Regions from separate parts of the Mesorhizobium sp. ISC15 genome, predicted to be linked through region 4. Evidence: riboswitches for the same ligand, from Rfam matches in the RefSeq annotation. Region 4 holds a riboswitch; each other region holds the start of a gene.
The links. Region 4 has a riboswitch for thiamine pyrophosphate ahead of thiB (thiamine ABC transporter substrate binding subunit). Riboswitches for the same ligand answer to the same signal wherever they lie in the genome.

Region 1 (7,331 bases), 4.9 Mb from region 4:
TGAGCAGCCGGTCGTGATGGACGACGGGCTCGTCGTTCTCATTGTCCCAGATCTCGAACCGGCAGCTTGGGTTCGGTATAGCTTCGAAACGGTGCTTCATATCGATGGTCCCGGTCGTTTGGTTGCCTTGGGCGGTCGAGGATGCAAGGGCATGGGCCGTGCCGTGGTGGGCAGTGCGGGCGCGCTTTCGCCAGCGCTGTTGGCAAACAGGAGTAGGTCGGCCCTGGCCCACAGCAGATAGCAGGCAAGCAATGTCAGCGGCGCGGCAACGAGGGCAGGGGAACCGCCCAACCACACCTCAGGCAAGGCGGCGCCCATCGACAGCGCCGCCGCGAGCATCGCCGGCAGGCGGCTGGCCAGCACCGCACTGCGGAACGGATCGGGCCATCCAGCCGGCCACCCGGGCACGCTGGCGCCGGGCCTGTAGGCGGCGCTGCCGAACTTGCCGAGCGCATGCAGCAGTCCGGCGGTCGCCGCCAGCACCGGCTGGCCGAACAGGAACAGTGCTGCGCCAAGCCCGATCGCGCCGATCCCCGACAGGAGATCGGCGAGGCGGTTAAGCGCTGGATCGGGGACATCCCGCCCGGCCCAGGCGCGGTGATAGACCTCGCCGCTGCAGAAGAAGACCAGCGTTGCCAAGGTCAGCGCCACCGCACTGCTGCTGCCAGCGAAAGAGTCGAACAGCGCGGCGCCGCCGCGCATGCCGGATCCCTGAGGGGCGGCGAGCTGGATCGTGACGCCCATCACCAGCCCGAGCGCGTTGCCAAGATTGTAGTAGCCGCCAGGACCGGCCATACGCGCCCGGATCGCCGCCGCAAATCGTGAAAGCGCCTCCGCGGTCCGGCCAGGACCCGCAGCCTTCGGTTTCGCGTCGAGACTCGACGGCTCGAAGGACAAGAGCTCGGCCAGCGCCGAGGCAGTATGCCATTCGGATAGCGCGTCGTCCCGGCGGAGCGGCGCGTGATCGTTGTCGAATCGCATCGAACCCTCCTCGTCATGGAGCCGACGGTTCCGGAGAGCTCGAGGCTTCCGGTGATCGGCTGTGATCGACGGACCGAGGTTCTGCGACCCCGGCTTACGGATGGCTTACGGGCGTTTGGATTATGCCTTTGGCAGCGGCACGCCCGCGCGGTGTCGGCTCGGGTATGGGATAGACCAGCCGCGAGAACGGCGCCCGGCCGGCGACCGAAAAATAATTGCCCTTGGCATAGCGAAGTTCCGGCACGAATTGCGGGTCGAGCCCGTCAAGTGAGCGGGCAAGCGTCGTGGCGCCAAGCCCGGCGGCGTTGATGAAGCGCGCGGTGACGATCTCAAAGCGCTCGCCGCTGGTGCTGTCGACCGTGTCGAGAACGATGCGCCCACCCTCGATGCGGCCGCAGACGATGCGGGTGTTGAGGCTGAGTGCCCCCGTGCTCCTCTACGTCGCCCCGCAAAGCAAGCATCAGGGCGTGGCTGTCGATGATGCCGGTGGCGGGCGACAGCAGGGCGGCGGCCGTGCACCGCAGCTTGGGCTCTAGCGCGCGTGCCTCTGCTGCGGTCAAGGGTGTCAGGTCGCCCGCGCCGCAAGCAGAGGCGTTGGCCAGGATGGAAGCAAGCGCCGGCTCCTGTTCGGCATCTGTGGCGACGATGAGCTTGCCGCAGCGCGCATGCGGAACCGCCCGCTCCTCGCAATAACGGTAAAGCTGTTCCCGGCCTGCCACGCAGAGCCGGGCCTTCTGCGATCCGGCCGGATAGTAGATGCCCGCATGGATGACCTCGGAATTGCGCGAGCTGGTCCCGGTGCCGATGGCGTTCTCGGCTTCGAGGATCAGGTTGTCCAGGGCCGCGTTGCGCCATCTCTCGCGCAATCGCGAGGCCAATGACGCCGGCGCCGGCCACGATGCAGTCGACATGGTCCATGATCGGGCCACCTCAGCCTTGTTGTTGTGCTGCCGGTGAGCCGTTCGACGATCACGATCCGGCGATGCGCATAGGCGGCTCCGCGCAGGTTCTCGCGTTCTGCGACCTCGAAGCTGAAATTCAGCATGTCTGCGTCCACCCGCCAGCCCTTCGGAAAGGGCTTGACACCCTTACGAGAAACAGATGCATCCAACAGCATAATGCAAGAGGCGATACGCGCCGAAACGGCGGCAGGGCCTAGTCCCGGCATGCAGGACAGGAACCATCATGGACGCACGACCGAATTCTCCCGAAGCCCGCGACATCAGCTACCACATGCACGCCTACACCAATGCCCGCAAGCATGAGGAGGCAGGGCCGCTCGTGATCGAGAAGGGCGACGGCATCTATGTCGAGGATCTGGCCGGCAACCGCTACATCGAGGCGATGGCCGGGCTTTGGAGCGTCGCGGTCGGCTTCTCGGAGAAGCGGCTGGTCGATGCGGCGGTGCGCCAGATGTCCAAGCTGCCTTATTATCACGACTTCGGCTCCAAATCGCATTCGCCGCTGATCGATCTCGCCGAGAAGCTGGTGCAGATGGCGCCGGTGCCGATGAGCAAGGCGTATTTCACCAATTCCGGCTCCGAGGCCAACGACACGGCCATGAAGATGATCTGGTACCGGTCGAATGCGCTCGGCCAGCCGGCACGCAAGAAGATCATCAGCCGCATTCGCGGCTATCACGGCGTCACCATCGCCTCGGCAAGCCTGACCGGCCTGCCCAACAATCACATTTCCTTCGACCTGCCGATCGCCAATGTGCTGCACACGTCGACACCGCACCATTGGCGCGAGGCGCTGCCAGGCGAGAGCGAAGAGCAGTTTTCGAGCCGGCTTGCCGACGACTTGGAAAAGCTGATCCTGGCCGAGGGCCCGGAAACCATCGCCGCCTTCTTCGGCGAGCCGATCATGGGCGCCGGCGGCGTCATCGTTCCCCCGGCCGGCTACTGGGAGAAGATACAGGCGGTCCTGTCGAAGTACGACATCCTGATCGTCGCCGACGAGGTCATCTGCGGTTTTGGCCGAACCGGCGAGATGTTCGGTTCGCAGACCTTCGGCATCAGGCCTGACATCATGGTGCTGTCGAAGCAGATCTCTTCCTCCTACCTGCCGATCTCGGCCCTGCTGATCAACGAGAAAATGTTCGAGCCGATTGCCGACGAAAGCAATCGGATCGGCACCTTCGGTCATGGCTTCACCGGCGGCGGCCATCCCGTCGCGGCGGCGGTCGCGCTCGAGAACCTGAAGCTGATCGAGGAGCGCGACCTTGTCGGCAATGCGCGCACGGTCGGCGCGCATATGCAGAAACGGCTGCGCAACCTCGCTTCGCACCCGCTTGTCGGCGAGGTGCGTGGCGTCGGCCTGATCGCGGCGGTCGAACTGGTCGGCGATAAGGTGACCAAGACGCCGTGGGAGACGGCCGGCGCGCTGGGCGGGCTTGTCAACGGCTTCATGCAGCAGAACGGCGTCATCTCGCGCAACATGGGCGACGCGCTGGCCTTCTGCCCGCCGCTGATCATCGCAGAGCCCCAGGTCGATCAGATGATCGACGCGTTTGAAAGATCGCTCGAAGCCGCGGTCAAGCAGGTCGGATCACAGAGCTGATCAGGTCGTCCAAAGCCAGAGCTGAATGGGCCTTGGTGATTGGCGAAGCCGAAGCGGTATCCAATCTCCCCCCTTGCGGGGGAGATGTCCGGTAGGACAGAGGGGGTGTGAAGGATCGCCAACTTTCGACTTCAGCCTTGCCAACCCGAATCAGCTTGAGGGCGCGGCTGCGATCGATTGACAGGTCGGAGGGAAGCACCCCCTCTGCCTGCCGGCATCTCCCCCGCAAGGGGGGAGATCGGCAGCTTCGGCGGCGCCGCCAAGCTCGGTAATTGGTCTGAAGCGATTGCTGGGAACGATTGCCCTGGGCCACACTTGAACATCCGTTGCGCGGGTGCTACGTCGCCCATATCGACAGGGGCGCTCCGTATTGCCGGGGCTGAGATGGTGGGTGCAAGCCTTCGGTCCCTCAAGCTGATCTGGGTAATGCCAGCGGAGCGAGGCGACCATGTTTTCAGGTGCACAGATTTCCCTGTATCCGATGTGCGACGATTTCGTCGGCGTCATCCTTGGGGCGCTTTCGGCGCTCGATCCGTATCGACCGAATTTCCGCATCGAGACCGACGACATCTCGACGCTGATCGTCGGCCCGCCGGAACAGCTTTTCCCGGCCATGCGCGACCTCTTCGCATCGGCGGCGGCGAGTGGCTTGCATTGCGTGTTGTCGGCGACGGTGTCGCGCGGCTGTCCGGGCGAGCCTGACGATCCGATCTGCACACCGATTTCCGGCAGCAGCCACGAGCTGTCCCTGGCCGAGCGCATCGGCGCGGCGCGGGCGCATGTCGATGGTGCGAAAAAACTCGGACAAGAGGTCGCCGCGCAGTTCTCGCTCTATCCGCTCGGCGAGGGCCATCACATGGATGAGATCTACGGCTGCATCGACTTCCTCAAGATTTCGGGCGTCTTCGACAGGTCGAAGAATTTCTGCACGAAGCTGAGAGGCGATGCCGGACCGGTGTTCGCGACGCTGTCGGAAGCCTTCCTTCGTTTCGGCGCGCCGCAAGGCCATGTCGCGCTCGATCTCACCGTGTCGGCGAACAGCCCGAGTCCTTGTTAGTGTTGGCTATCAACGGGTCGCTGCGAGATCCGAAATGGCGTCTGGAACGACCACCAGCTTGCCGACGAAATCCTTGGCGATGAAATCCGCTTGGGCGCGGTGGAAATCGGAGAGCCTGTAGACGCCGCCGACCAGCGGCCGGATCTTCTTGTCTTCGATGTAGCGAACAATACGGCGGAAGTCGTGCCGCGTGCCCTGGCTCGAGCCGTGCAACTGCAACTGCTTGAGATACATGGTGCGCAGATCGAGCTGCACGACCGGGCCGGCAATTGCGCCGGCTGTGGTGTAGCGGCCTTCGGGCCTGAGGATGCGCAGCAGATCGTTGAAGATCGCGCCGCCGACCAGATCGGCAACCACGTCGATCGGCTGGCCGCCGGTTGCCTCATTTACCGCAGCCGGCAGGTCGGCCACACCCCGGGTGATCACCGCCTCGGCGCCGATGTCGAGCACGGCCTGTTCCTTGCCCTTGCCGACGACTGCATAGGGGACGGCGCCGCGCGCCCGCGCCAGCTGCACGATGCCGGAGCCGACGCCGCCCGACGCGCCGGTGACCAGCACGCGCTCGCCGGCCTTCAATGCGGCACGTTCCAGCATCTGCTCGCCGGTGAGATAGGCGCAACAGAAGGTGGCGAGTTCGACATCGGTCAACTCGGTGTCGACGACATGGGCGTTCTCGGCCGGCACGGTCTGATACTCGGCATAGCCGCCGTCGCGGCCGTGGCCCATATAGTCGATGTCGGCGAGTGAATCGTCGTCGCGGTTGTAGATGGAGAAGTCGACCATCACCCGCTCGCCGATACGGTTCGGCGAGACACCATCGCCGACTGAGACGATGTGGCCGACCGTGTCGGTGCCCTGGATGCGCGGGAAGGTCAGCGTGTTGCCCTGACGCCGCCAGGTCGATACGGCGGCAGCATCTTCCTCCGTGCCATAGGCGCCCTGTCGCACCCAGACATCGGTGTTGTTCATGCCGCAAGCGGTGACCTTGATCAGCACTTCGTCAGGGGCGGGCGACGGCACTTTCACGTCGGTGCGGTAGACGAGCTTTTCCGGTCCGCCGTGACCAGTCAGCTGCACGGCGGCCATGGTGGCGGGGAGGGTTTTGGTCATGGCGTTCATGTCAGTTTTCAGATGTTGGCAAACACGCTCTTCACCGCATCCGCCGTCTTCGACACGACGATGTCGGCCTCTTCGCGCGTCAGGCAGAGCGGCGGCGCGAAGCCGAGAATGTCGCCTTGCGGCATGGCGCGGCCGATGACGCCGCTTGCCGCAAGGGCGGTCGCGACCTGCGGCCCGATCTTCTGCGAGGCGTCGAAGAACACGCGGTCGTCCCGGTCGGCGACGAACTCGATTGCCGCCAGCATGCCGTCGCCGCGCACCTCACCGACATGTTTGTGGCCGCCGACGGCTTTCGTCAGTTCGGCGCGGAAATAGGCGCCGGTCTCGCCGGCGTTGGTCACCAGGTCCATCTCGTCGATCAGCTCGAGATTGGCGACGCCGGCGGCAACGCAGATCGGATGCGCCGAATAGGTCCAGCCATGGCCTATGCTGCCGAGCTTGTCGGAACCCTGCACCAGCACCTGCCAGACCTTGTCTGCGACGATGACGCCCGACAGCGGCGCATAGGCCGAGGTCAGGCCCTTGGCGATGGTGATCAGGTCGGGCTTGATGCCGTAATGGTCGGAGCCGAACATGGTGCCCAGCCGGCCGAAGCCGGTGACCACTTCGTCGGCGACCAGCAGCACGTCGTACTTCTTCAGCACCGCCTGGATTTTTTCCCAGTAGAGGGCGGGCGGCGGCACGATGCCGCCGGTGCCGAGGATCGGCTCGCCGATGAAGGCGGCGATCGTGTCCGGGCCCTCGGCCAGGATCATCTCTTCGAGCTTGTCGGCGCAGTGTTGGGAAAACTGCTCCTCGCTCATCGAGCGGTCGGCGCGGCGGAAATAGTAGGGCGCCTCGGTGTGCAGGATCGGCGCACGCGGCAGGTCGAAGGCGTTGTGGAACAGGTCGAGCCCGGTCAGCGAACCGGTCATGACGCCGGAGCCGTGATAGCCGCGCCAGCGCGAGATGATCTTCTTCTTCTCCGGCCGGCCGAGCACGTTGTTGTAGTACCAGATCAGCTTGATGTTGGTCTCGTTGGCGTCGGAGCCGGAGAGGCCGAAATAGACCCTCGACATCCCTTGCGGGGCGCGGTCGATGATCATCTTGGAGAGCGTGATCGACGCCTCGGTGCCGTGGCCGACATAGGCATGGTAGTAGGCGAGGTTCTTGGCTTGCGCGGCGATGGCATCCGCGATTTTCTGGCGGCCATAACCGACATTGACGCAGTAAAGCCCGGCGAAAGCATCGATGCTCTTGCGCCCATTATTGTCCCAGATGGTGACGCCTTCGCCGCCGGCGATGATGCGGGTCGGGCTCTCGCCGCGCGCGTGGGTGCCCATATGGGTCGAGGGATGGAAGAAGTGGTCGCGGTCCCAAGCGGCGAGTTCGTTGGACTGGTCGAGCATCTTTTTTACTCCTAAGGAAAAGTGTGGGGCGCGGCCTAGGCCACATCCAGGCAGAGGTATTTGAGATCGGTAAAGGCTTCGAGCCCATGGCGCGAGCCCTCGCGGCCGATGCCGGACTGTTTGACGCCGCCGAACGGGATCGGCGCGCCGGTGATCTTGACCCGGTTGATGGCGACCATGCCGTAGTCGAGCGCGCGGCCCATGCGCAACTGGCGGCCGCCGTT
Region 2 (7,331 bases), 560 kb from region 4:
AGCCAATACGGCAAACAGGGCGGACGACCGCCCATGGGTTAGTTCCATCAGAAACCCGACTAGTCCTCCTTCGCCGGGGTCGGGACCGAGATGGGCGGCACACATCCCGAAGACAGCCAGGCCCCGAGCGAGGTCGATGCCGACCAGCCGATCTACCACCGACCCATGGCTCGCGCCGGCCATCGGGGAGTTCTCGGCTGGCGGTGCCTGTGCTATGCTGGGCTCCTTCCTTGGTTATGTCGATCGCGGGGTCCGCGACAGGAGAGCCGGTCGGCTGCTGCCGTCGTCTCACCCTCAAGGGTGCAAATCTCGTTCCAATCTGACGGATCGAGCCGGCGACAGAAGTTTATGCTTGCTGTTCAGCTCTTTAGCCGACGGCAAACAACACATCGGCTTACCAAGCCTGTGGCGCGGACCTGACAAACCCCACACAGCGTGTCGCGGGGCCGCCATCTTGAGGCAATGGCGGTGAACCGGCGAGATGCCAATCAGCGTGAGCGTACCTGGTATGTGGCCTGCATACGGGTGCGAGATATTCTGATTGTCCCCCACACCCTCAGGCGTCAAAAGACTCCTGGTTCAGCTCTATCGATCTGCGTCAGTATGAAATTCCCGAGCTGGAGCTTCGTCCTTTGCGCGTCGGGAAACGCAGCCGCTGGCCTCCCGGCCGAACGAGCAGTCTTCCGACATGTTTGCCGCCGAACAGCGGTGCATTGAGGAAAGTGCCCCACCGGTCGTCTGGCGCCGGCCCAGTTGGCACGACGCTGATCGGCTGGGCGACCCTCTCGATGGGGTCGTGACCTCAGAGAGCCACGTTGAGCATCCGGAGGTGGTCGGTGCCGGAGCGCGTCGGGGCGTCATCCTTCAGAAGCTGATGGAGGAGCTTCTCACGGGCGAGCTCGCGGGAGAGACTGGACGCAAGCGCGTCCCGCGCGCGCGAACTGCTCGATCAACTGATCTCAGACGACGACGATTCTCGGCCAGATTCCAAAGAGAGGCCGCGGCGGCGCTTCGCGGGCTCGCGTTACCACAGATCGCAGAACTGTGATCTCGCCTTGTGCCCGAGATCGCAATCTGAGCTCGCGACGAAGCATATCGCCGGACGGGCCGATGCCTTCGCGATCATCAAAGGACGGGTCGACGCCGCGATCAATTGGAAATCGGACGTGAATCCCACGCCTACGTCCGCGAGGCGCATGTGCAGCAATTGCGCGATTACCTTTCTGCGACGGGCGCCGGACGCGGAGCGAGCGGCGAGGTCACCTGGATCCAACGGCGGACGCATTGGGCGCTCGCGATCAATAGTATCCTCAGGATCGATTGCAGCGCTTCCGAAGTAAGTACCGCCAATTAAAAGTCGGTTGCCTTTTTCCACCGCCGCCTCACACATCGTGTTGGAGCTGAAGAGCTACCTGCAAATCCTCGCAGCGGGCGCGGCCACATCCCTGATTTTACAAATTAACACGTCTTGATTTTTAGAAAATGCCACGTGCGATGATGGCGCCGCCAAAAAACAATGTCACGCGAGATGATCATGCCTGAGGTAAATGGTCCGCCAAAGTTTGGAACGGGTACACCAGGCCGGATAAGGGCTTCGGGTTCCGGACGACGAAACTAATCGACGGATACGCGCTGCGCTTGAGGGAAACTGCATGCGCGTTACGGTTATGACTATCCAGGGATGCCGGACATGATCTTGAATAGTGACATTGCAGGCCAAAGAGCGGCCGAGGAGCTAGCAGAGGGCCTGAAATCGCAGGGCAAGCAGCAATACGAAGACAGGTCGAGGGAACGCGAACGAGATATGTCTCGTTAGGTCGCACGTTGCAGCAAGGGTGCCGTCGGAAGGCAATCCGCCGTGTCCTGAACGAGGTAACCTGCACTTTTCGAGAATTGCCACGGCGGTACCTTATTTTCGGCTGTGAAGCACACGAGACCCGCGACGTGAGACCCAGTTGCTCAATGCCCAGTTGCTCAATGAGCTTTCTTACGAATAAGGGAGAATTTCCGCGGCCGGACTATCTCTGGGTGAGCGTGCATGACTGCCAACGGAAGGTCTTGCACGCACCCTTGCGATCTTGAGCAATGGTCGCCATGACTTTCTTCTTGCAGGCTTTTGAGTGGCCCAGCCTGCGATCACCAGACCCCACCGACTCTAAAGAGCGTGGCAGACGGGATAGTCGAGGTTGCCCGGGCACAACACGCTCAAGGCTTGCGCCGCCCAGAGGACACGCTGAAAAGGCAGCATGGGCGCGCAAGCACGCCATTCACGAGAGATTCGACATGAAGACCATGCAAGAAAAAGACATTCCGGCATTCGTGCAATCAGTTGTGGACGCCGGCTGCAACATTTGCGCGATTGGCAACTTGGGATACGTCTTTGGCGATGCTGATTTGACGCCGGCGCAACGGAGGGCCGTCGAGCACAGCTGCGTAGGATTGCTGAAATCTACGGCTAACGCGATCATCTCATGGACGAGATAGCTGTATATCTGCGGTCGATCGGACGCCATGTCGAGGTTGAGCCGAAGACAGGTGTTTCCTGATGGCCGCGATCGCGTTCCGTAGTCGCCATTTCTATTGGGTAACGAGAAGCCGTCTTCCAACCTCTGAATCAAAAAGGAGGTGACCCCCAAAGGCCGCTCTCGAGACCGCAAGTCTGAGCCGCTGACGCATGGCGATAACCAGACTGTCCGAACTGGGCGGCGATATTCTTCGCGTCGATGCCTTCCTCGACCAGGCCGCGGTAGGCGGCGATCTCATCTACCGCATGCATAGCCAAGCCAGGGAAGTTTTCGGCAGCGGAATTCTCGGTCGCTTCCTCTTTGATGACTGGAGGGCGCGGCCGATCCGGCCGCCGACGACCCCGCAGGGATTGCCATGAGGCGGACCAATACTCGGATAATGGCGGCCGGATATGTAGCGATCGATCGCCGCACCAACATATCAATGCAATAGCTTAGTTGCTTTCAAAGGCGGTCGTACAAACTGCAAGCAAGCTAAACGATTTCGTCAACTCTTCCTCGCAGAGCGAAAACTCCGCGGCCTACCGCGATTTCTCTGCTGGAACAGCGGCACATCCTCAGCGCCAGGACACGGCCGCCGCCGTCGGGTTTTACGAAGCCGGTGATTGCATAAGTTGCCCGCAAGATATCATTGGTATCGGGAACGCCGCCGATGCTGCATCCTGAATCGAGCAGCCGCCGGCACCTGCCAGCCCGACGACCAGATCATTATCTGCAACTCCATCTACCTGGACGAGGTGCAAATCACCTCGCTGAAGCCGCGAATCGTCACCTTCGACCAGGATAACCACACCCGTGACCGCCTGAGCTACTCGGTCGATCTCGACGCACATGGCCGATACAGTTTCTCCATCCTTCACGAAGGGAAAGAGGCTTTGGCCATTCCAGCCCTGGTCTCCGGGGCGTGACTTGTCCCCGATGCATGCGCGAGCTCTCCGCCCGGTTTTGACAGGCCGCCGGTCATCGCCACCGGCCGAAGGCGCCCGAATGCGCTTGACAAGATAGCGTCGGCCCGTTCAACTCCAAGCATTCACCAGGGGAGTCCCGGCAAGGGGCTGAGATACTGCTTGCTTTCGCGGCGCAGTGACCCGTTGAACCTGATCCAGTTCATACTGGCGTAGGGACGGTGCAAGCGCTTTGCGGGAGTTTATGCCCGAGGTCCTGTTTCGGCAGGTCGACAGAAGCGTCTTTTCATCCTTCCGGCACAGAACTGGGTCTCCAATGCATGAGCAAAGGAGCATCAAGATGAATGCCCTCACCCCCGCCGTGTCGACGGGACCACTGCCCGCCTCGCGGAAAATCCACAAGCCCGGCCTCCTCCACCCCCAGATCAGGGTGCCGATGCGCGAAATCTCTGTTCATCCGACTGCCGGCGAGCCACCCGTCACCGTCTACGATCCGTCCGGCCCCTATACAGACCCGACTGTCGAAACCAGCATGGAAAGGGGCCTTGCCCGGCTTCGCCACGAATGGATCACGGCTCGCGGCGATGTCGAGGCCTATGACGGCCGCCATGTCCGGCCGGAAGACAATGGATTCGTCACGGGCGAGCGCCTGACGCCGGAATTCCCCATTCGCAACCGGCCTCTCAGGGCCAAGGCCGGCAAGGCGGTGACTCAGCTTGCCTATGCGCGCGCCGGCATCATTACGCCTGAAATGGAGTCCGTGGCTATCCGCGAGAACCTTGGACGCGAGATCGTGCGCGGCAAGCTTGAGCGCGACGGTGAGAGCTTCGGCGCCGCGATCCCCGACTTCGTCACGCCCGAATTCGTCCGCGACGAAGTGGCGCGCGGGCGGGCGATCATTCCCGCCAACATCAATCATCCAGAGAGCGAACCGATGATCATCGGGCGAAATTTCCTGGTCAAGATCAACGCCAACATCGGTAACTCGGCTGTCACATCGTCAATGGCCGAAGAGGTCGAAAAAATGGTCTGGGCGATCCGCTGGGGCGCCGACACGGTGATGGACCTGTCGACCGGCCGCAATATCCGCAACATCCGCGAATGGATCGTGCGCAATTCGCCGGTGCCGATCGGCACGGTGCCGCTCTACCAGGCTCTCGAAAAGGTCAACGGCATTGCCGAGGACCTGACTTGGGAGGTCTACCGCGACACGCTGATCGAGCAGGCCGAACAGGGTGTCGACTATTTCACCATCCACGCCGGCGTGCGGCTGCACTACATCCCGCTGACCGTAGACCGGGTCACGGGCATCGTCTCGCGCGGCGGATCGATCATGGCCAAATGGTGCCTGCACCATCACCGGGAGAGCTTCCTCTACGAGCATTTCGCGGAAATCTGCGACATCTGCCGCGCCTATGATGTGTCCTTTTCACTCGGCGACGGGCTTCGTCCAGGCTCGATCGCCGACGCCAATGACGCAGCGCAATTCGCCGAATTGGAAACGCTCGGCGAGCTGACGCAGGTCGCCTGGGCGAAGGACTGCCAGGTGATGATCGAAGGCCCGGGCCACGTGCCGATGCACAAGATCAAGGAGAACATGGACAAGCAGCTCGCCGTCTGCGGAGAGGCGCCGTTCTATACGCTTGGACCGCTGACGACCGATATCGCGCCTGGCTATGACCACATCACCTCAGGGATCGGCGCCGCCATGATAGGCTGGTTCGGCACCGCAATGCTTTGCTACGTCACGCCGAAGGAGCATCTCGGCCTTCCCGACCGCAACGACGTCAAGGTAGGCGTCATCACCTACAAGATAGCCGCCCATGCGGCCGATCTGGCGAAGGGGCATCCGGCGGCGAAAATCAGGGACAATGCCCTTTCCCGCGCGCGCTTCGAGTTCCGCTGGGAGGACCAGTTCAACCTGTCGCTCGACCCCGAAACAGCACGCTCCTTCCACGACCAGACCTTGCCCAAGGAAGCGCACAAAGTGGCGCATTTCTGCTCGATGTGCGGGCCGAAATTCTGCTCCATGCGCATCTCCCACGACATCCGTGCCGAGGCCCAGAAAGAGGGCATGGCGGCCATGGCGGCAAAATATCGCGAAGGTGGCGATCTCTACATGCCAGCGGACGAGGCCGGCGTACCGCTCATGCCAGAGGCGCCGGAACCGTCATGAGGGTGCTGGTCAAAGGGGCAGGCGTTGCCGGCCTTGCCGCGGCCTTCGAACTCGCCATCCGAGGCGCGACGGTCACAGTCGCCGAGATCCGGCACGGCATCGGCGGCAATGCATCGTGGTTCGCCGGCGGCATGCTGGCGCCGTGGTGCGAGTGCGAAAGCGCCGAGCAGCCGGTGCTCGATCTCGGACGCGATGCCGCCGACTGGTGGGATGCGGCGACGCCAGGCCAGGTCACACGGGCCGGCACGCTGCTCGTGGCCGCACCGCGCGATGCGGGCGAACTCGACCGGTTCGCCAGCCGCACCTCGGGTCATCGGCGTGTCGATGAGGATGAAATCGTGTTGCTCGAGCCCGACCTCGCCGGCCGCTTCCGCCGCGGACTGCTCTTCCCCGACGAAGCCCATCTCGACCCGCGTCAGGCGATGGCAGCACTTCATGATGGGCTGGCGGCGATGGGCGTCGAGTTCCACTTCGGCGCCGACGCTTCGGCTGGTGCCGGTTTCGATCGCCAGATCGAATGCACGGGAATGGCCGCGGGCGATGGCCGACTGCGCGGCGTTCGCGGCGAGATGCTGATCCTGAATACGCCTGATGTCTCGCTGTCGCGCCCAGTCAGGCTGCTTCATCCGCGCTTTCCGCTCTACGTGGTGCCACGCACCGACCACCGTTTCATGATCGGCGCGACGATGATTGAAAGCCAGTCCGTCGGACCGGTCACGGCGCGATCGATGATGGAGCTGCTGGGTGCCGCCTACGCCCTCCATCCGGCCTTTGGCGAGGCCGAGATCGTTGAAACCGGTGTCGGCGTCCGTCCAGCCTTTCCCGACAACCTGCCGCGCGTAGAAACGAACGGCGAGATCATAGCCATCAACGGGCTCTATCGTCACGGCTTTCTCCTCGCCCCAGCCATGGCGCGCCAGGCTGCCGACCTGGTTTTCAATCAAGACGGAACCAAGGAGCTTGCTCATGAAATTGATGGTCAACGGCGAAGCGCATGAGGTGGCCGCCACCACGCTGGCCGAACTGCTTGCCGCGCTCGACTATGGGGGCGATTGGCTGGCGACCGCCGTCAACAGCGACCTGGTGCACAAAGCCAACCGGGCGGAGTTCCGATTGAGCGACGGTGACCGGATCGAAATCCTCTCGCCGATGCAGGGAGGCTAGCATGTTCGAGCTTTTTGGGGCGACGCTTGCGTCTCGCCTGCTTCTCGGCACGGCTCAATACCCTTCGCCTGCCATCCTTGCCGATGCGGTCAAGGTGTCGAACGCGTCGGTGGTGACCGTCTCCTTGCGGCGTGAGATGGCAGGCGGCAGGGAAGGCGAAAAATTCTGGTCGCTGATCCGCTCGCTTGGCACGAGAGTCCTTCCCAACACGGCAGGCTGCCACTCCGTCAAGGAAGCGGTCACAACCGCGAAAATGGCGCGCGAGGTGTTCGGGACGAGCTGGATCAAGCTCGAAGTGATCGGCAACCACGACACACTGCAGCCTGACGTGTTCGGCCTGGTCGAAGCCGCCCGCATCCTGTCCGAGGACGGCTTTTCGGTATTTCCCTATACCACCGACGATCTTGTCGTCGCCGAGCGGCTGCTGGAAGCGGGCTGCAAGGTCCTGATGCCGTGGTGCGCACCGATCGGTTCCGCCATCGGGCCGATCAACATCATGGCGCTACGCTCGATGCGCAGACATTTCCCCGACGTTCCCATGATCGTGGATGCCGGGCTCGG
Region 3 (7,331 bases), 5.4 Mb from region 4:
GTCGCGCGCGAAAAGATTGCGTTCGTGGTCCTCATTGGCGAACGCCTGCACCACCCGCATGCCGCCGACATTCTCCTCGATGCGAACATTGAAATCGCCGACCCGCCCGTAAAGCGCCTGCCAGTTGCGCGTCATGCGCGCGCCATAGCGGCTTGTCACCCAGGCGACCAGCGGCACAATTGCCGCTGTGATCAATGCAAGCTGCGGATTGACCAGGAACATCAGTGCGAAGGCGCCGAGGAAGGTCATGATCGCGATGAACAGGTCTTCGGGACCATGATGGGCGACCTCGCCGATTTCCTCCAGGTCCTTGGTGACGCGGGCGATGAGGTGGCCGGTCTTGTGGTTGTCATAGAAGCGGAACGAGAGCTTCTGCAGGTGATCGAAGCTCTTCCGACGCATCTCGGTCTCGATGTTGATGCCGAGCATATGACCCCAGTAAACCACGACCGCCATCAGTCCGGTGTTCAGCACATAGATGGCAAGCAGGCCGGCCGACGCAGCAAGGATCAGCAGCAATTGCTGCGTCGGCAGCAGGTCGTCCACGAACACCTTGACTGCCATCGGGAACCCAAGTTCCAGCATGCCAGACAGAACCGCACAGCAGAAATCCAGGATGAACAGACCCTTCCAGGGGCGGTAGTAGGAGAAAAATCTACGAAGCATTGGGACGCTTTTTCTGTTCGAAGGTCTGGATTGCCAGGAGCATGCCTGTGCGAGGGTGTCAATTCCGGCATGCTCGAAAGGGCGGGACGGTGATGACCTGTCCGCGCAGCAAAGCAGCGCCTGGCGGCTTACGGCGCTCTGATCGGACGAACGGGATTGGATCTGGACTCTGGACCCTAAAGCGTCGGAAGACCGTATCGCTGGCGAAGAGTGCGCCCGGCGCCGAAAACATCCGAACGCTCCAGCAAAGGCATTACCTCGTCGACGAAGCTTTGCAGGTCGGCGGGCATGACGGGCGCCATGACATTGAAGCCGTCGGCCGCTCGGCCCGCGAACCATTGCTGCATCGTGTCGGCGATGTCGCGGCCATTTCCGACGGCGAGCAGATGACCGCGGCCAGCTGCGAGGCGCATGAGCAACTGGCCTAGTGTCAGCCTGTCCCGCCTTGCGATTCCGACCAGCACGCCGACCCGGCTCTGGCTGGACTGGTTCGGCCGTGCGCTCGACAGGGGCGGTAGCGGCGCGTCGAGCTCGGCATCGGCTAGATCCTCGCCGAGGAATTCGCCGAGCTTGGCAAGGACATGGCCGGTCACGGTAAAGCCATTCAGCGCGGCCAGCCGCTCTTCGGCTGCTTGCCTGGTATGAGCGACGATCGGAACGATTCCCGGAAAGACCAGGACCGTGTCTGGATCGCGCCCGACGGCGGCCGCTCGTGATTTGATGTCGCGATAGAAGTCCTGCGCTTCCGTCAGCGTCGCCTGGACGGTGAACACGATGTCGGCGTAACGGGCGGCGAAGGCGCGGCCAGCTTCCGACGAGCCGGCCTGCGCCAGGAGCGGCCGACCTTGGGGCGATCGCGGCACGTTGAGCGGGCCCGCGGTGCGCACGAACGGACCGGCGTGATCGACGGGCCGGACCTTGTCAGGATCGAAGTATCGCCCGGCGGCCTTGTCCGGCGTCCGCGCATCGGGAGCCCAACTTTGCCAGAGCGCTATGGCTGCGTCGACCACGTCGGCTGCGCGGGCATAGCGCTCGTCATGCTCCGGCATGGCGTCCAGTCCGAAGTTACGGGCCTCGAGCACGTTGGACGAGGTGACGATGTTCCAGCCCGCACGGCCTTTGCTGATGTGGTCGAGAGAGGCGAAGCGCCGGGCGAGGTGGAAAGGGTGATCGAAGCTGGTCGATGCAGTCCCGATCAGTCCGATCCTGCTGGTGACGGCAGCGATCGCCGATAGGATCAGCAGCGGATCCATCGCGTCGGAAAGATGCCGATCGGCACCACCCTGCAAGGCCAGCACATCGCCGAGGAACAGAGCGTCGAAATCGGCAGCCTCCGCGCGCCGGGCGATATCGACCCAGTAGGCCAGGCTGGTCGAGGCAAGCGGGTCGCTTTCGGGCATGCGCCAACCGGCCTCGTGACTGCCGAGGCCGAAGATCACGGCATTGAGATGCATGCGCCGCGGCGGGCTCATTTTTGGTCGGCCAGATAGGCGTTGCTGTAATAGGCCGCGAAATCGGGTCGTTCGCTGACCGGGTTTCCATCGCCGTCGCGCAGGATTTCGGCCTTGAACAGGTAGTCGCCGATAGCCTCCATCTTTGCGGGATCGATCGTGCCGATCGCCCCGGCGGGGCTTTGTAGATAGTGGCCGTCGACCAGCGCCTTCAGTGATGCCTCGATCAACGGACGGTTGGTCAGCACGTCGCTGTTTGCTCCGATCAGCATGTCAGCCGCTTCTTTCGGATGTTCGACGGCGAACGCGTAGCCGCGCCTAGTCGCGGCGATGAACGCGGTTGCCGTGTCCTTGTTTTTCTCGAGGTAGGCGCGGCTCGAGCCAATGAAATTGGTGTGTTGGTCGGGCACGCCGAAATCCGCGTAGCGGAAGGCGCGCTGGGCCTTGCCGTCAAGCTCCGCTTTGATCCCCTCCCAAGTGTAGACTTCGAGCGTAAAATCGACTGCGCCATTGGCCAAGGCCTCATAGGCAGAGGTGCCCAGCGTCACCGTTTCGAATTTGCCCTCGCCTCCGTCATGACGGATGATGGTGCCGATCAGCGCATTCTCCCAGGCGCTGCCGAAACCACCATAGGTCAGGCCGTCCAGGTCCCTGGGGGATTGTATATCGGCGCGGTCCGCATTGAAGGCCAGCCTGCCGGTTTCCGTCTGCATGATGGCGTAGGTGGCGACGAGGTCGGCGCCGGCCGTGCGTTGGGTGAACAATCCTATGGATCCCAGTATACCGAAATCGGCCACGCGGTTGGCGATCAGCGTACCGGCCGCAGTGTCGACGTAGGGCAGGATCTGCACGTCGAGCCCGGCCTCAGCGTAGAAGCCTTTCGCCCGGGCGACATAGAGTCCGACATGGTTTGTGTTCGGCGTCCAGTCGAGAGCGACGGTGACAGTCTGCTGGGCGAAGACGGGCGTGACGGGTCCGAGCCCGGCGATTAATGCGACAGCGATGAAGAGGCGTCTGGAAAGCATGGTCATGTCCTTTGGGCGAGCTGTGGATCGAGAAGGGTATCGAGGATGTCGGCTTCGATGGCGGTGGCTTCCGCCGAGGCAAGACCTTTGCGCGGGTGCGGAAGAGGTATGGCGATTTCGCGCAGCACGCGGGCAGGGCGGCCGCTCAACACATAAATGCGATCGGACAGGAAGACCGCCTCGCGGACATCGTGGGTGATCAGCACGACGGTCCAGCGGTGCCGGTCCCACATCGTCTGAAGCCAGCGCTGCATGCCGGTGCGCGTGAGGGCGTCGAGTGCGCCGAACGGTTCGTCGAGCAACAGCATGGCGCGGTCCTGCACGACGGTGCGCAGCAGCGCAGCGCGCTGGCGCATTCCGCCCGAGAGCTGTGCGGGATACTTATGCTCGAAGCCGGCAAGGCCGAATTCCCCGAAGAGCGGTGCTACTTTGCTGCGGGCCGCCTTGCGGGACATGCCCTGCACTTCAAGACCGAGCGCGGTGTTGTCGATAACCGTGCGCCAAGGCATCAGGGCATCGCGCTGCGGCATGAAGGCAAACGGTCGTCGCGCTTCGGCCAGTGGCCGGCCGTCGAAGTCGACATCGCCGCCGTAGTCATCGAGATCGCCCGTCAGCAACCTGAAGATCGTGGATTTGCCGGCTCCGGAGGGGCCGAGGATTGAAACGAATTCGCCCGGCTCGACGTGCAGGGTGATGCCGGCAAGCACGTCGATATCGCCAAGACTCTTGCTGACTTGGCGCAGTTCCAGCCGCCTGCTCATGGTTTTCGTGCGGCATCGAGCCGCTCCCATGGCATGGCGGCGCGCTGGATCAGCACCGTGGCGGCAAACAGGGCCAGCGTGAGCAAGGCGCTGACCAGCACCGCCGCGAGCACGAGATCGGGCCGGAAATTGTTCTTGGCGTTGAGCATGTAGATGCCGAGCCCTTTGGCCGCGCCGGCATATTCCGCGAAGATGGCGCCGACCACGGCATAGGTGATCGAGATGCGCAGCCCGGCGAAGAAATAGGGCAGCGAGGAGGGCAGGCGGGCCAGCAGGAAAATGCGCATGCGGGAAGCGCCCATCGAACTCAGAAGCGCCGAGATGTCCCGATCCGTCGATTCATAACCCTGCACCAGCGCGACCAGCATGGGAAAGAAGGTCACGAGCGCGACCAGCATGATCTTCGGCGTCAGCCCGAAGCCGAACCAAAGAACGACCAGGGGGGCGATCGCCACCAGCGGCAGGGTCTGGCTGATGACGAACACCGGGAACAGGGCGAGGCGCAGCGGCTTGAAGAAGTCGATCAGCACCGAAAGGATGAAGGCAACGGCCAGCGAGCACGCGAAACCCGCCAATGTGGCGCTGATCGTCGGCACGGTGTTGTCGAACAGCGCCTGGCGCTGCAGGATGGCCTGGAAGAGGACTCGTGACGGCGCGGGCAACGTCGTGGGCGAGATGCCCGAGATGCGCGCATAGAGCTCCCAAACCAAAACCAGCGTGCCGACCGACAACAAGGCCGGTCCGACCTTGGCGAACAAGGCTGCGATTCGCGGCGCGGCGGAGAAAGGCTGGGACATGCGAGACCTCTGGCGCGAAAGATCAGCGCGGGGTCGGGCCGTTGGCCGAGACCTTGAGGTTATGGCCATCGAGCGGGCCGACGAAATCGCCGGACATCGGAAAAAGAAAGATCTGTGCGCCAGAAAACATCGCCCGCCTCGCTCCGCTGGTATTATCCAGATCAGCTCTAGGGTTTACGGGCTTGCAGCCCATCTCTCAGCCCCGACGATACGGAGCACCCCTGTGGATGGCGGCAATTAAACAGATAAAGGGTGGAGCTGCAAGCCTGCGTCCGGCCAGTGAAACCTCACGTCAGAGGAGGTTGCGGTTCCAGCAGGGACATTTGAGCAAAACAGAAACCGGCATCCTGTCGGGATTGGGAAAGGCGTCGGTCGAGCGGATCGTTTTCCGTTCGTCGTCACCATTATCGATGCCACGCGTTTGATGAATTGTGGAAGCGTGTAGATATAATTGCATACGTTGTAGGCAGCGGGTTTCTCTATCGCCAATTGTGACCCCGCGCCTTATCGGAGAGTCAAATGCAAGAATTCATTCTTTTTGCGATTGTGGGGTTTGTAGCCCAAGCTGTGGACGGGGCTCTCGGCATGGCCTACGGCGTGGTTTCCTCGACTACACTATTGGGGTTTGGCGTGTCTCCTGCTCACGCTTCGGCGTCAGTTCACGCAGCTGAACTGTTTACCACCGCGGCCTCAGGTTCGGCTCACCTCTATCACCGCAACATTGACTGGAAGCTTTTCTGGCGGCTGATGCCATTTGGCGTGCTCGGCGGCGTTCTCGGCGCTTTTGTTCTCACCTCGTTCGAGGGAGCCATCATGAAACCATATGTGACCACATACCTTGCGCTTGTCGGAGCTTGGCTCCTGTTCCGTTCATTCCGGCGGATCCCAAGCAATCCGGTCCCTGCAGGCGTGGTACCTCCCCTTGGGCTTGGTGGCGGATTTCTCGATGCCGCAGGGGGCGGCGGATGGGGACCCATCGTAACGACGGGCCTTCTCGGTTTTGGCGGCACGCCCCGCTACGTTATTGGTACGGTCAATGCCAGCGAGTTCCTCATCACGTTGTCGGTGTCTCTGACCTTCTTGTTTGCGTTACTAACGGGCCATTGGGAGGAGGCAGGAGAGCTAACGGAAAATCTACTCTCCGTTGCCGGCTTGATCGTTGGCGGCGTAGTCGCAGCGCCGATGGCCGGATTGGTAGTGAAAACAATCGCAGAAAAGACGCTTCTCAGACTCGTTGGCGTTGTCATCATGCTGCTGGCAGGTTGGCAAACCGCGGAACTCTTCGAATTGGTGTAAACCAACGTCGTGAAATTTCACTTATACACGGAGACTATCGAGTTCTACGCATCACCCGCTTCTCTGGCGGCCGTGCCGGAGACATTCCCAAATGGAACGAAGAGGCCCCGTTGTTGTTTGGGGTCCTTGTACAACCGGAGGCCAACTGATGAAAAATTTGCTTGCAACAACAGGATTGGCGCTGGCGGTCGCGATGCCTGCAGCGGCTCAGGACACCGCGACCGCGAAAGCCGAATTCGTCAACATGGCTGGCGAGAAGAACGGAACGGCCACGCTGACCGAGACAGCGCAGGGTGTGCTGATAGCGTTGGACGTAACAGGACTGCCGGCGGGTGAATGGGTCGCGTTCCATGTTCATGAAACCGGAAAGTGCGACCATCAGACCGGCCATGACTCGGCCGGTGGGCACTTCAATCCGACGAGTGCCCAACATGGATATCTCACTGGAAAAGGCCCGCACGCGGGCGACATGCCAAATCAGCGAGTCGGCGCCGACGGCGTTTTGCGTGCCCAGGCTTTCAACAGCATGGTCAAACTGGACGGTGGAGAAACGGCAATACGAGGCAAGGCATTGATGATCCACGGCGGACAGGATGACTACAAAAGCCAGCCTGCCGGTGATGCCGGAAATCGTCAGGCCTGCGCCGTGATCGAATGAGAAACCCAGCGATGAGTAGAGATCCGTCCGACGTATGATCTGAACGGCTCTTCAGCCTCAGCGGCGAGGTAGTGGTCCATGGTCGGAGCCTGTGGCATGACGACAAGCCAGACGATAAGCTCGTGCGCCTGCCGAGGAATTGACGACAGCCGAAGGCCGAAGTTCGGTCCTTGGTTTTTTGCGACTGCCGGATGATTGCCATGAACGATACTTCTCCTATGGGCTTGTCCTCCACGGGTCTTGCCCAGTCAGCCATTTCCGCCCGCGGCCTGGTCAAAACGTTCGGCAAACTGCGCGCCGTCGATGGTGTCGATCTGGATGTGCCGCGCGGCATGATTTTCGCCATCCTGGGCCCGAACGGCGCCGATCAATCGCACCGGTTTTCGTGGCACCGGGTAAGATAATCGCGGCTCTGAACATCGCTGCCCCGGAAAACCGGGTGCCGGAAGAACGCATTAGCGAACTGGGCGACATGGTAGCCCAGGCGGCCCATCGGATTTCCGCCGCCCTTGGCTTTCGCTCGCCGGCTGCCAATGAGGTAGCGAGTTGAGCCGGTGCCAAACATCATACGACTTCCTCGGCAGATCGCGACGAGGGGTATATCTCCGGAACGGTGAAAATCGACACCTCGCCCTTGAAGCCTTGCAGTTCAAACACACCCGCCTGCACAACCGGCA
Region 4 (7,331 bases):
ATGCCGTCGGCCTCCAGCTCCTGATTGCGCGAGAACTGGGCAAGCCGCAGCTTGCCGCGGATCAGTGCCGCCTTGGCGGTCGGGCTGTCGCCGAGCACATCCGAGACGACCTTCGTAGCAAACCCCTCCTCGGCCTCGAGCTGCTGGCGCTGCAAGCCATGGTTGGCAGTGACGTGGCCCATCTCATGCGCGATCACCGCGGCGAGCTCGGCCGAATCGTTGGCCAGCGCCAACAGGCCGCGCGTGATGTAGAGATAGCCGCCCGGCAATGCGAAAGCGTTGACGTTGGGCGAATTGAGGATGGTGATGCGGTAGGTCTGGGTCGGGTTGGCCGACACCACGGTCAGGCGGCCGACGACCTTGGCGACCATGCGCTCGAGCTTGGGATCGGAATATTCACCGCCATAGGTGGCGAGGATACGCGGATGCTGCGCCTTCGCCATTTCGGCGAGCTTGCTGTTAGCGGCGACATTGTCGACCGTGATCGGTTTGCTGGAAGGCTGGAAGCCGGATTCCTGAACGTCCGGAGGCGTGAACATCTGGCAGCTTGCCAGCGCCATGGCAAAGCCGGCCAGCGCGAGGAAGCGCGCCAGCGGTTTCCTTCTCACTCTGTCGGTGCCGGTCGGCAGAACAGCTTCCTTTCGGGTCTCGGCACATGACCCCGAAAATCGGGCATCGATTTTCAGAAAAGGATCATGCGCAAAATCAAACTGCCACAGCATCCTTCGCGCGCACGAGCACACGCGGCACTGTAGTGGCAAATCACAGTCTATGCCGGACCAGTATCGGAGGACCTAGCCACACTACTTTGACCAAGGCAAGCAAACGCCACATCGCCTGAAGCCGGTTTGGCCGTAAATTATGTCCGCTTCCGGGCAACATCTCGTGATCCTTGGCCAAACGGACCTGCACCGATATAACGCCGGAATGCTTCCGGTCCAGCCTTGGTGAAAAAATCGGCGACAGTCCCCGTCGCGGCAACCGTGCCATTGTCCAGGAACACCATGTCCTGGCCGATACGGTGGGCGTCCTCCGGCTGATGGGTGACGAACAGCACCGTCATGCGCCGCTCCGCATGGACGCCGGCTACCAGGTCGAGCATGTCGTCACGCAAGGCCGGCCCGAGCGAGGCGAACGGCTCATCGAGCAAAAGAACCGGCCGATCGCGCACGAGGACGCGGGCGAGTGCGACACGCTGCCGCTCGCCGCCGGAGAGTTCGCGCGGCAGACGCCGTTCCTTGCCGGCAAGGCCGACGCGCTTGAGTGCCCCCGCGATTGCCACGTGGTCGGCCTCAGCCAGCCTGAGCGACGGCGAGCGGCCAAGGCCGACATTTCGTTCGACCGAAAGATGGGCGAAGAGATTGTTCTCCTGGAACACCATTGACACGGGCCGCGTCGAAGGCGGTTTGGCGCCGACATCGGCGCCGCTGATCAGCACGCGGCCCGATCGTGGCGTCTCAAAGCCGGCCACCAGATTGAGCAGCGTCGATTTTCCCGAGCCGCTCGGCCCCATGATCGCAGTGATCTTCGAGGCGGCGAACGCGACATCGAATAAAAACGGCGCTTCGCCATAGCTGAACGAGACCTTTTCCAGCCGCACAGCCGTGCCGTTTTCAGCGCTGCTGAGCGTCATGTCTTTTCTCCCCGCCCCAGCCGATCCGCGGCCAGCACAAGCGCGAGACAGACCAGGCCGAGCAGCAGCGCTAGGCCGGCGGCATCCATCGTGCGGTAGCTGCCCATGCGCGCCAGCAAGAGATAGGGCAGTGTCTGCAGGGAGTCGCTACCGAACAGGGCGATGACGCCGAGATCGCCGAGCGACAATGCCATGGCAAAGGCGAAACCCATGGCGAGCGGCCGCCGCAGCGACGGCCAGTCGATCAGCCGGAACCGGTTCCAGCCCGAAATGCCAAGCAGCAAACAGAGCCGTTCGTGGCGTTCGCTCGCCGCATCATAGCCGGGGCGAATAGCGCGGATGGCAAACGGCATCGCCATCACCGCGTTGACGGTGACGACCATGACAGGGGCGATCGCGAAGACGTCGCTGACGGTACGCAGGAGCAGAAACCAGCCGGCGCCGATGACGATGGGCGGCACGACGAGCACGAAGCCGGCGCCGGTATCGGTGGCATGCTCGAGCAGCGTCTTGGCGCCGACGCGACGCTTCAGGGCCAGTGCCCGTCGTCCCATGACGAGCGACAGCGACAGCGCCACCGAAAGCAGCGCCGCCAGCAAGGCGAGCACTGCGCTGGTCAGCGTCGCTTGCCGCACAGCGCTCTCGCCCGCCAGCCGGCCAAGATCGGCGCCAAGGCCCGACATCACCGTGGCCGCCATCGGCCCGGCGACGAACAGCAATGCCAGAACGATCAATGCTGCGTTCAGCACGGTCTCGCCGACGCTTGCCGAAAGATACCGGCGCGGTGCCACCGACAGGTTGGCATCGCCGACGGTGTTGGCGCCGAGCCGCATCAACACCAGCACCACGACGAAGGTCAGCGCGATCTGCAGCAGTGTCAGCGTCACCGCGCGGGCAGGATCGAAATCGAAACGCAGCGCCTGGTAGATAGCGACCTCCAGTGTCGTCGCGCGCGGCCCGCCGCCCAGCGTGAGCACGATGGTGAAGGATGTGATGCACAGCATAAAGACAAGCCCGGCGACGCCCGGCAGCGCCGCCCGCAGCGTCGGCCATTCGATCAGCCGGAAGGCGGGTCTGGCGCCCATGCCGAGCTGGCTCGCCAGCCGCCACTGGTCGGCCGGCACTGTCCCCAGCGCTTCAAGGAACAGCCGCGTTGCCAGCGGCAGGTTGAAGAAGACGTGGGCGACGAGGATGCCGGACAGGCCGTATATGCCCGGCCAACCCTGACCGCCAATCGCGCTGAGCAGGCCGGCGAAATAGCCGGCACGGCCATAGAGGGCCAGAATGCCGAGCGCGGCGACGATGGCCGGCAGCGCCAGCGGCACGGCGAAGAGCTGCAGGATCAGGCCGCGGCCAAAGAACCACGGATGCCGCGACAGCGCCCGCGCAACGAGCAGCGCCGGCAGGACGGACAGCAGTGTCGACAGTAGCGCTTGCCATAAGGTGAAACGGACAACGCGGAAGAGATAGGGGTCGAAGGCCGACGCGGCGCCGGACGGGTCGCGGGCGCCTTCGACGATGAGCCCGGCGAACGCTCCACCGATCAAAAGTGCTATTGCCGCAAGCGCGAGAATGCCAGCTGTGACGCGGGAATCCGATGATGGCGCGCGTTGCACGCTAGACCACCAGATTCGAGATTCTTAGCGAGGATTGCGTTCCTTCGCGCCCCCCTCTGTCCTGCCGGACATCTCCCCCACGAGGGGGGAGATTGGCAGGTTCAGCGCTCCGCTCATTCCGGCAATGTCGGAGATTGGCGAAAGCCGGCATGATGGCCGATCTCCCCCCTCGTGGGGGAGATGTCCGGCAGGACAGAGGGGGGCGCCGTAGAGTGATCATCGTCAATCAGAAGCTACTTGCTCATCACCGCCAGCCATTCGTCGACCCAGGCCTTGCGGTTGGCGGCGACCTCTTCGGGGCTGAACAGCAAGGCCTTGGTCGGCTTGACGAGCTTGTCGAAGGCTGGGTTGAGCGGCTTGTCGGTCTTGCCGGCAGGAAACATCCAGTTGGTCTCGGGAATGACGTTCTGGAATTTCGGACCGGTCATGAAGGCCAGGAACTTTTCCGCCAGCGGGTTCCTCGCACCAGTCGTGGTGATGCCGGCAACCTCGATCTGCAGGTACTCGCCCTCCTCGAAGGACGCCGCCTGATAGCGTTCGGTGTTTTCGGCGACCATGTGATAGGCCGGCGACGTGGTGTAGGACAGCACCATCGGCGCCTCGCCCTTGGTGAACAGGCCATAGGCCTCGCTCCAGCCCGGCGTCACGGTGAGCACCTTTGCCCTGAGCTTGGCCCAGGCTTCCGGCGCCTTGTCGCCATAGACCGATCTCACCCACAACAGCAGGCCGAGACCGGGCGTCGAGGTGCGCGGATCCTGGATGACGATCTTCTCATCGGCATCGCCCTCGACCAATTCCTTCAGGCTCTTCGGCGGGGTCTTCAGCTTTTCGGTGTCGTAGACGACGGCGAAATAGCCATAGTCGAACGGCACAAAAATATCGTCGCTCCAGCCGCCCGGCACCTTGACGTCCGATACCGGGCCATGCGGCGAAAACAGGCCGGTAGCCTTGGCTTCCACCGTCAGATTGGTATCGAGGCCGAGCACGATGTCGGCCTTGGTCGCGGCCCCTTCCAATCTGACGCGATTGAGCAGCGCGACGCCGTCGGCGACCGCAACGAAATCGAGAGTGCAGCCGCATTCCGCCTCGAAGGCCTTCTTGACCGCGGGGCCTGGACCCCAGTCGGCGGTGAAGCTCTCATAGGTATAGACGGTGAGTTTCTCCTGCGCGGATGCTGGCCCGGTGCCGAGAACGGACGCGGCAAGCAGCATTGCCGAAACAAGAGAGTATGAAAACGTGCGCATCGGCGCCTCCTTCGTTCACATTGAAAGGAATTGAGGCGTCGGGCTGTCCGAAACGTCTAATCCCTCCGCCGGTACAAACCGGATCAGGTTCAGCGGGTTGGCATGGTTGCCTCTCAGCTGGTCCGCGAAGATCACGTCCAGCACCCCGTTAGAGCGTTTCGACACATAGGCCCGGCCGAAGTGCTGCGCAAGCTGAAGTTTGCAGGGCATCTGGAGCGCGGCCTTCCGTTTCGCAAGCAGGGCTGGTAAGGGCCACGCATATGAGCAAATTCACCATCCTGCTTGGCGGCGATCTTATCCGCACGCCGCTGCTCGACCGCCAGGTCGAAGGCTCCCGTGTCATCGCCGCCGACGCTGGCATCGGCCATGCCCGGACGCTGGAGCTGACGCCGGAACTCTGGGTCGGCGACTTCGATTCGGTGCCGGCGGACTTGCCGGACGATCTGGCCGCCGTGCCCCGCCAGGTGTTTCCGGCAGAAAAGGACAAGACCGACGGCGAGCTGGCTATCGCCGCTGCGCTCGAACGCGGCGCGACCGGGCTCGTGCTCGCCGGCGCGTTCGGCGGCAAGCGCACCGACCACGCCTTCCTGCACCTCGCGCTCAGCATCCGGCTGGCCGAGGCAGGCATAGAGGTGCTTTTGACCAGCGGCGCCCAGGAAGGCATCCCCTTGCTTCCCGGAAAGACCGGCTTCGACTACGCCGACAGCACGCTGTTTTCGATCCTCGGCTTCTCCGACCTTTCCGGCTTGACCGTTACCGGCGCCAAATGGCCGCTGAACCACGTCGAGGTCGCGTTCGGCTCATCGCTGACCATTTCCAACGAGGTCAAGGGCCGGCTCGAAATCGCGCTGGGCAGCGGCCGCGCGCTGTTGCTCGCCCATCCTTTTCCCCTACCTGAAAGCTGACATGGCGCCGCCACTTCTCAATCTCGACGGGATAAAGCTGACTTTTGGTGGCACGCCGCTGCTCGACGGGGCGGAACTGACAGCGTCGGCGGGCGACAAGATCGCTTTGGTCGGCCGCAACGGCTCGGGCAAGTCGACGTTGCTCAAGATCGCTGCGGGATTGATCGAGCCGCAGGACGGCGAGATGTTCCGCCAGCCTTCGGCGACAGTGCGCTACCTGCCGCAAATGCCAGACATGGATGGTTTCGCCAGCGTCCGCGCCTATGTCGAGGCGGGGCTTGGACCCGCCGATGACCCCTACCGCGCCACCTATCTGATGGAGCATCTCGGCCTGTCCGGCGAGGAACGACCGAACGACCTGTCCGGCGGCGAGGCGCGGCGCGCTGCCCTTGCCCGCGTCATGGCGCCGGAGCCCGACATTCTCCTCCTCGATGAGCCGACCAACCATCTCGACCTGTCGGTCATCGAGTGGCTGGAGGAGGAGCTTGCCCGCACCTCTTCGGCGCTGATTGTCATCTCGCACGACCGCCGCTTCCTCGAGCGCGTGTCACGCGCCACCGTCTGGCTCGACCGCGGCCAGACCCGCCGTCTCGACAAGGGTTTTGGCCATTTCGAGGAATGGCGCGACACGGTGCTGGAAGAAGAAGAGCGCGAGCAGCACAAGCTCGGCCGCCAGATCGTGCGCGAGGAGCACTGGCTGCGTTATGGCGTGACGGCGCGACGCAAGCGCAACATGCGCCGGCTCGGCGAGTTGCAGACCATGCGCCAGCGCTTTCGTGGCCATCGCGGCGCCGAGGGCGCGGCGACCATGGTGGCCAGCGACGCCGCCGAATCCGGCAAGCTGGTGATCGAGGCCAAGAACATCGAGAAGAGCTTTGGCGACCTCACCGTGGTCAAGGGCTTCTCGACCCGTATTCAGCGCGGCGACCGCGTCGGCTTGGTCGGGCCGAACGGCGCCGGCAAGACGACGCTCTTGAAGATGCTGACCGGCGAATTGAAACCGGACTCAGGCACGGTGCGGCTCGGCACCAATCTGGAGATCGCCACACTCGACCAGAAGCGCGAGGCGGTCGATCCGCAAGAGACACTGGCGCAATACCTCACCGACGGACGCGGCGAGAACCTTGTCATCAATGGCGAGCAGCGCCACGTCGTCTCCTACATGAAGGATTTCCTGTTCAAACCGGAACAGGCGCGCACGCCGGTGCGTGAGCTTTCGGGCGGCGAGCGAGCGCGGCTGTTGCTGGCCCGCGTGCTGGCACGGCCGGCAAACCTTCTGGTGCTCGACGAGCCGACCAACGATCTCGACATGGAGACGCTGGAACTGCTGCAGGAGCTGGTCGCCGGTTTTGCCGGCACCGTCATCCTGGTCAGCCACGACCGCGATTTCCTCGACCGCACCGTGACCAGCCTGATCGCGCCGGACGGCGGCGGCCGCTGGATCGAATATGCCGGCGGCTATTCCGACATGCTGGCGCAGCGCGGCGGCACCAGGCTGGACGACCGCAAGGCGCGGACGAAGGCCGAGACCAGCGAAGCGACGGCGGCAGCCAGGACCGAAGCAGCTGCGCCGAAGGGCCCGGCAAAGAAACTGTCGTTCAAGCAGAAATTCGCGCTGGAATCGCTGCCCAAGAAGATCGAGGCGGTGACCGCCTCGATCTCACGGCTGGAGGACAACATCGCCGACCCGGCCTATTACGAGCGCGATCCGGCCTCGTTCCAGAAGACCATCGCCGCCCTCGACAAGGAAAGAGCCACGCTGGCCGCGCTTGAGGAGGAATGGCTGGAACTTGAAATGTTAAGGGAAGAAATGGAGGGATGAGGAGCGTTCGGCCGCGGGCCGATCGATCGACAATTATTTGTAGATTGGAGCGACGAACGCCGAAGCCATAGCGGAGGGCTGGGCGCACGATCAGACGCCGTTTCGTCGTTG

Region 1: linked by a shared signal. The riboswitch ahead of RPG13_RS27000 (YkoF family thiamine/hydroxymethylpyrimidine-binding protein) and the one ahead of thiB (thiamine ABC transporter substrate binding subunit) in region 4 are both predicted to bind thiamine pyrophosphate.
Region 2: linked by a shared signal. The riboswitch ahead of thiC (phosphomethylpyrimidine synthase ThiC) and the one ahead of thiB (thiamine ABC transporter substrate binding subunit) in region 4 are both predicted to bind thiamine pyrophosphate.
Region 3: linked by a shared signal. The riboswitch ahead of RPG13_RS29575 (ABC transporter permease) and the one ahead of thiB (thiamine ABC transporter substrate binding subunit) in region 4 are both predicted to bind thiamine pyrophosphate.

What each region holds. Positions count from the first base shown of each region.
Region 1 covers NZ_JAVSPX010000001.1:5,591,368-5,598,698, reverse strand. The annotation lists gene RPG13_RS27020 (hypothetical protein) at 1-100, opposite strand, end outside; gene RPG13_RS27015 (hypothetical protein) at 97-981, opposite strand; gene RPG13_RS27010 (NAD(P)/FAD-dependent oxidoreductase) at 1,311-1,892, opposite strand; gene RPG13_RS27005 (aspartate aminotransferase family protein) at 2,167-3,543, shown strand; TPP riboswitch at 3,890-4,001, shown strand; gene RPG13_RS27000 (YkoF family thiamine/hydroxymethylpyrimidine-binding protein) at 3,992-4,600, shown strand; gene RPG13_RS26995 (alcohol dehydrogenase family protein) at 4,610-5,719, opposite strand; gene RPG13_RS26990 (aspartate aminotransferase family protein) at 5,728-7,107, opposite strand; gene RPG13_RS26985 (NAD-dependent succinate-semialdehyde dehydrogenase) at 7,143-7,331, opposite strand, start outside.
Region 2 covers NZ_JAVSPX010000001.1:136,081-143,411, forward strand. The annotation lists gene RPG13_RS00695 (hypothetical protein) at 2,284-2,484, shown strand; gene RPG13_RS00700 (hypothetical protein) at 2,675-2,884, shown strand; partial or broken gene RPG13_RS00705 (aspartate 1-decarboxylase) at 3,176-3,433, shown strand; TPP riboswitch at 3,551-3,667, shown strand; gene thiC (phosphomethylpyrimidine synthase ThiC) at 3,771-5,606, shown strand; gene thiO (glycine oxidase ThiO) at 5,603-6,604, shown strand; gene thiS (sulfur carrier protein ThiS) at 6,573-6,770, shown strand; gene RPG13_RS00725 (thiazole synthase) at 6,772-7,331, shown strand, end outside.
Region 3 covers NZ_JAVSPX010000001.1:6,113,823-6,121,153, reverse strand. The annotation lists gene RPG13_RS29595 (ABC transporter ATP-binding protein) at 1-666, opposite strand, end outside; gene RPG13_RS29590 (LLM class flavin-dependent oxidoreductase) at 843-2,138, opposite strand; gene RPG13_RS29585 (ABC transporter substrate-binding protein) at 2,135-3,148, opposite strand; gene RPG13_RS29580 (ABC transporter ATP-binding protein) at 3,145-3,903, opposite strand; gene RPG13_RS29575 (ABC transporter permease) at 3,900-4,700, opposite strand; TPP riboswitch at 4,821-4,933, opposite strand; gene RPG13_RS29570 (hypothetical protein) at 4,928-5,125, shown strand; gene RPG13_RS29565 (sulfite exporter TauE/SafE family protein) at 5,220-5,996, shown strand; gene RPG13_RS29560 (superoxide dismutase family protein) at 6,145-6,654, shown strand; gene RPG13_RS29555 (hypothetical protein) at 6,855-7,058, shown strand; gene RPG13_RS29550 (CHASE2 domain-containing protein) at 7,219-7,331, opposite strand, start outside.
Region 4 covers NZ_JAVSPX010000001.1:693,088-700,418, forward strand. The annotation lists gene RPG13_RS03485 (M48 family metalloprotease) at 1-560, opposite strand, end outside; gene thiQ (thiamine ABC transporter ATP-binding protein) at 860-1,633, opposite strand; gene thiP (thiamine/thiamine pyrophosphate ABC transporter permease) at 1,630-3,249, opposite strand; gene thiB (thiamine ABC transporter substrate binding subunit) at 3,483-4,493, opposite strand; TPP riboswitch at 4,537-4,651, opposite strand; gene RPG13_RS03505 (thiamine diphosphokinase) at 4,754-5,398, shown strand; gene RPG13_RS03510 (ABC-F family ATP-binding cassette domain-containing protein) at 5,400-7,220, shown strand.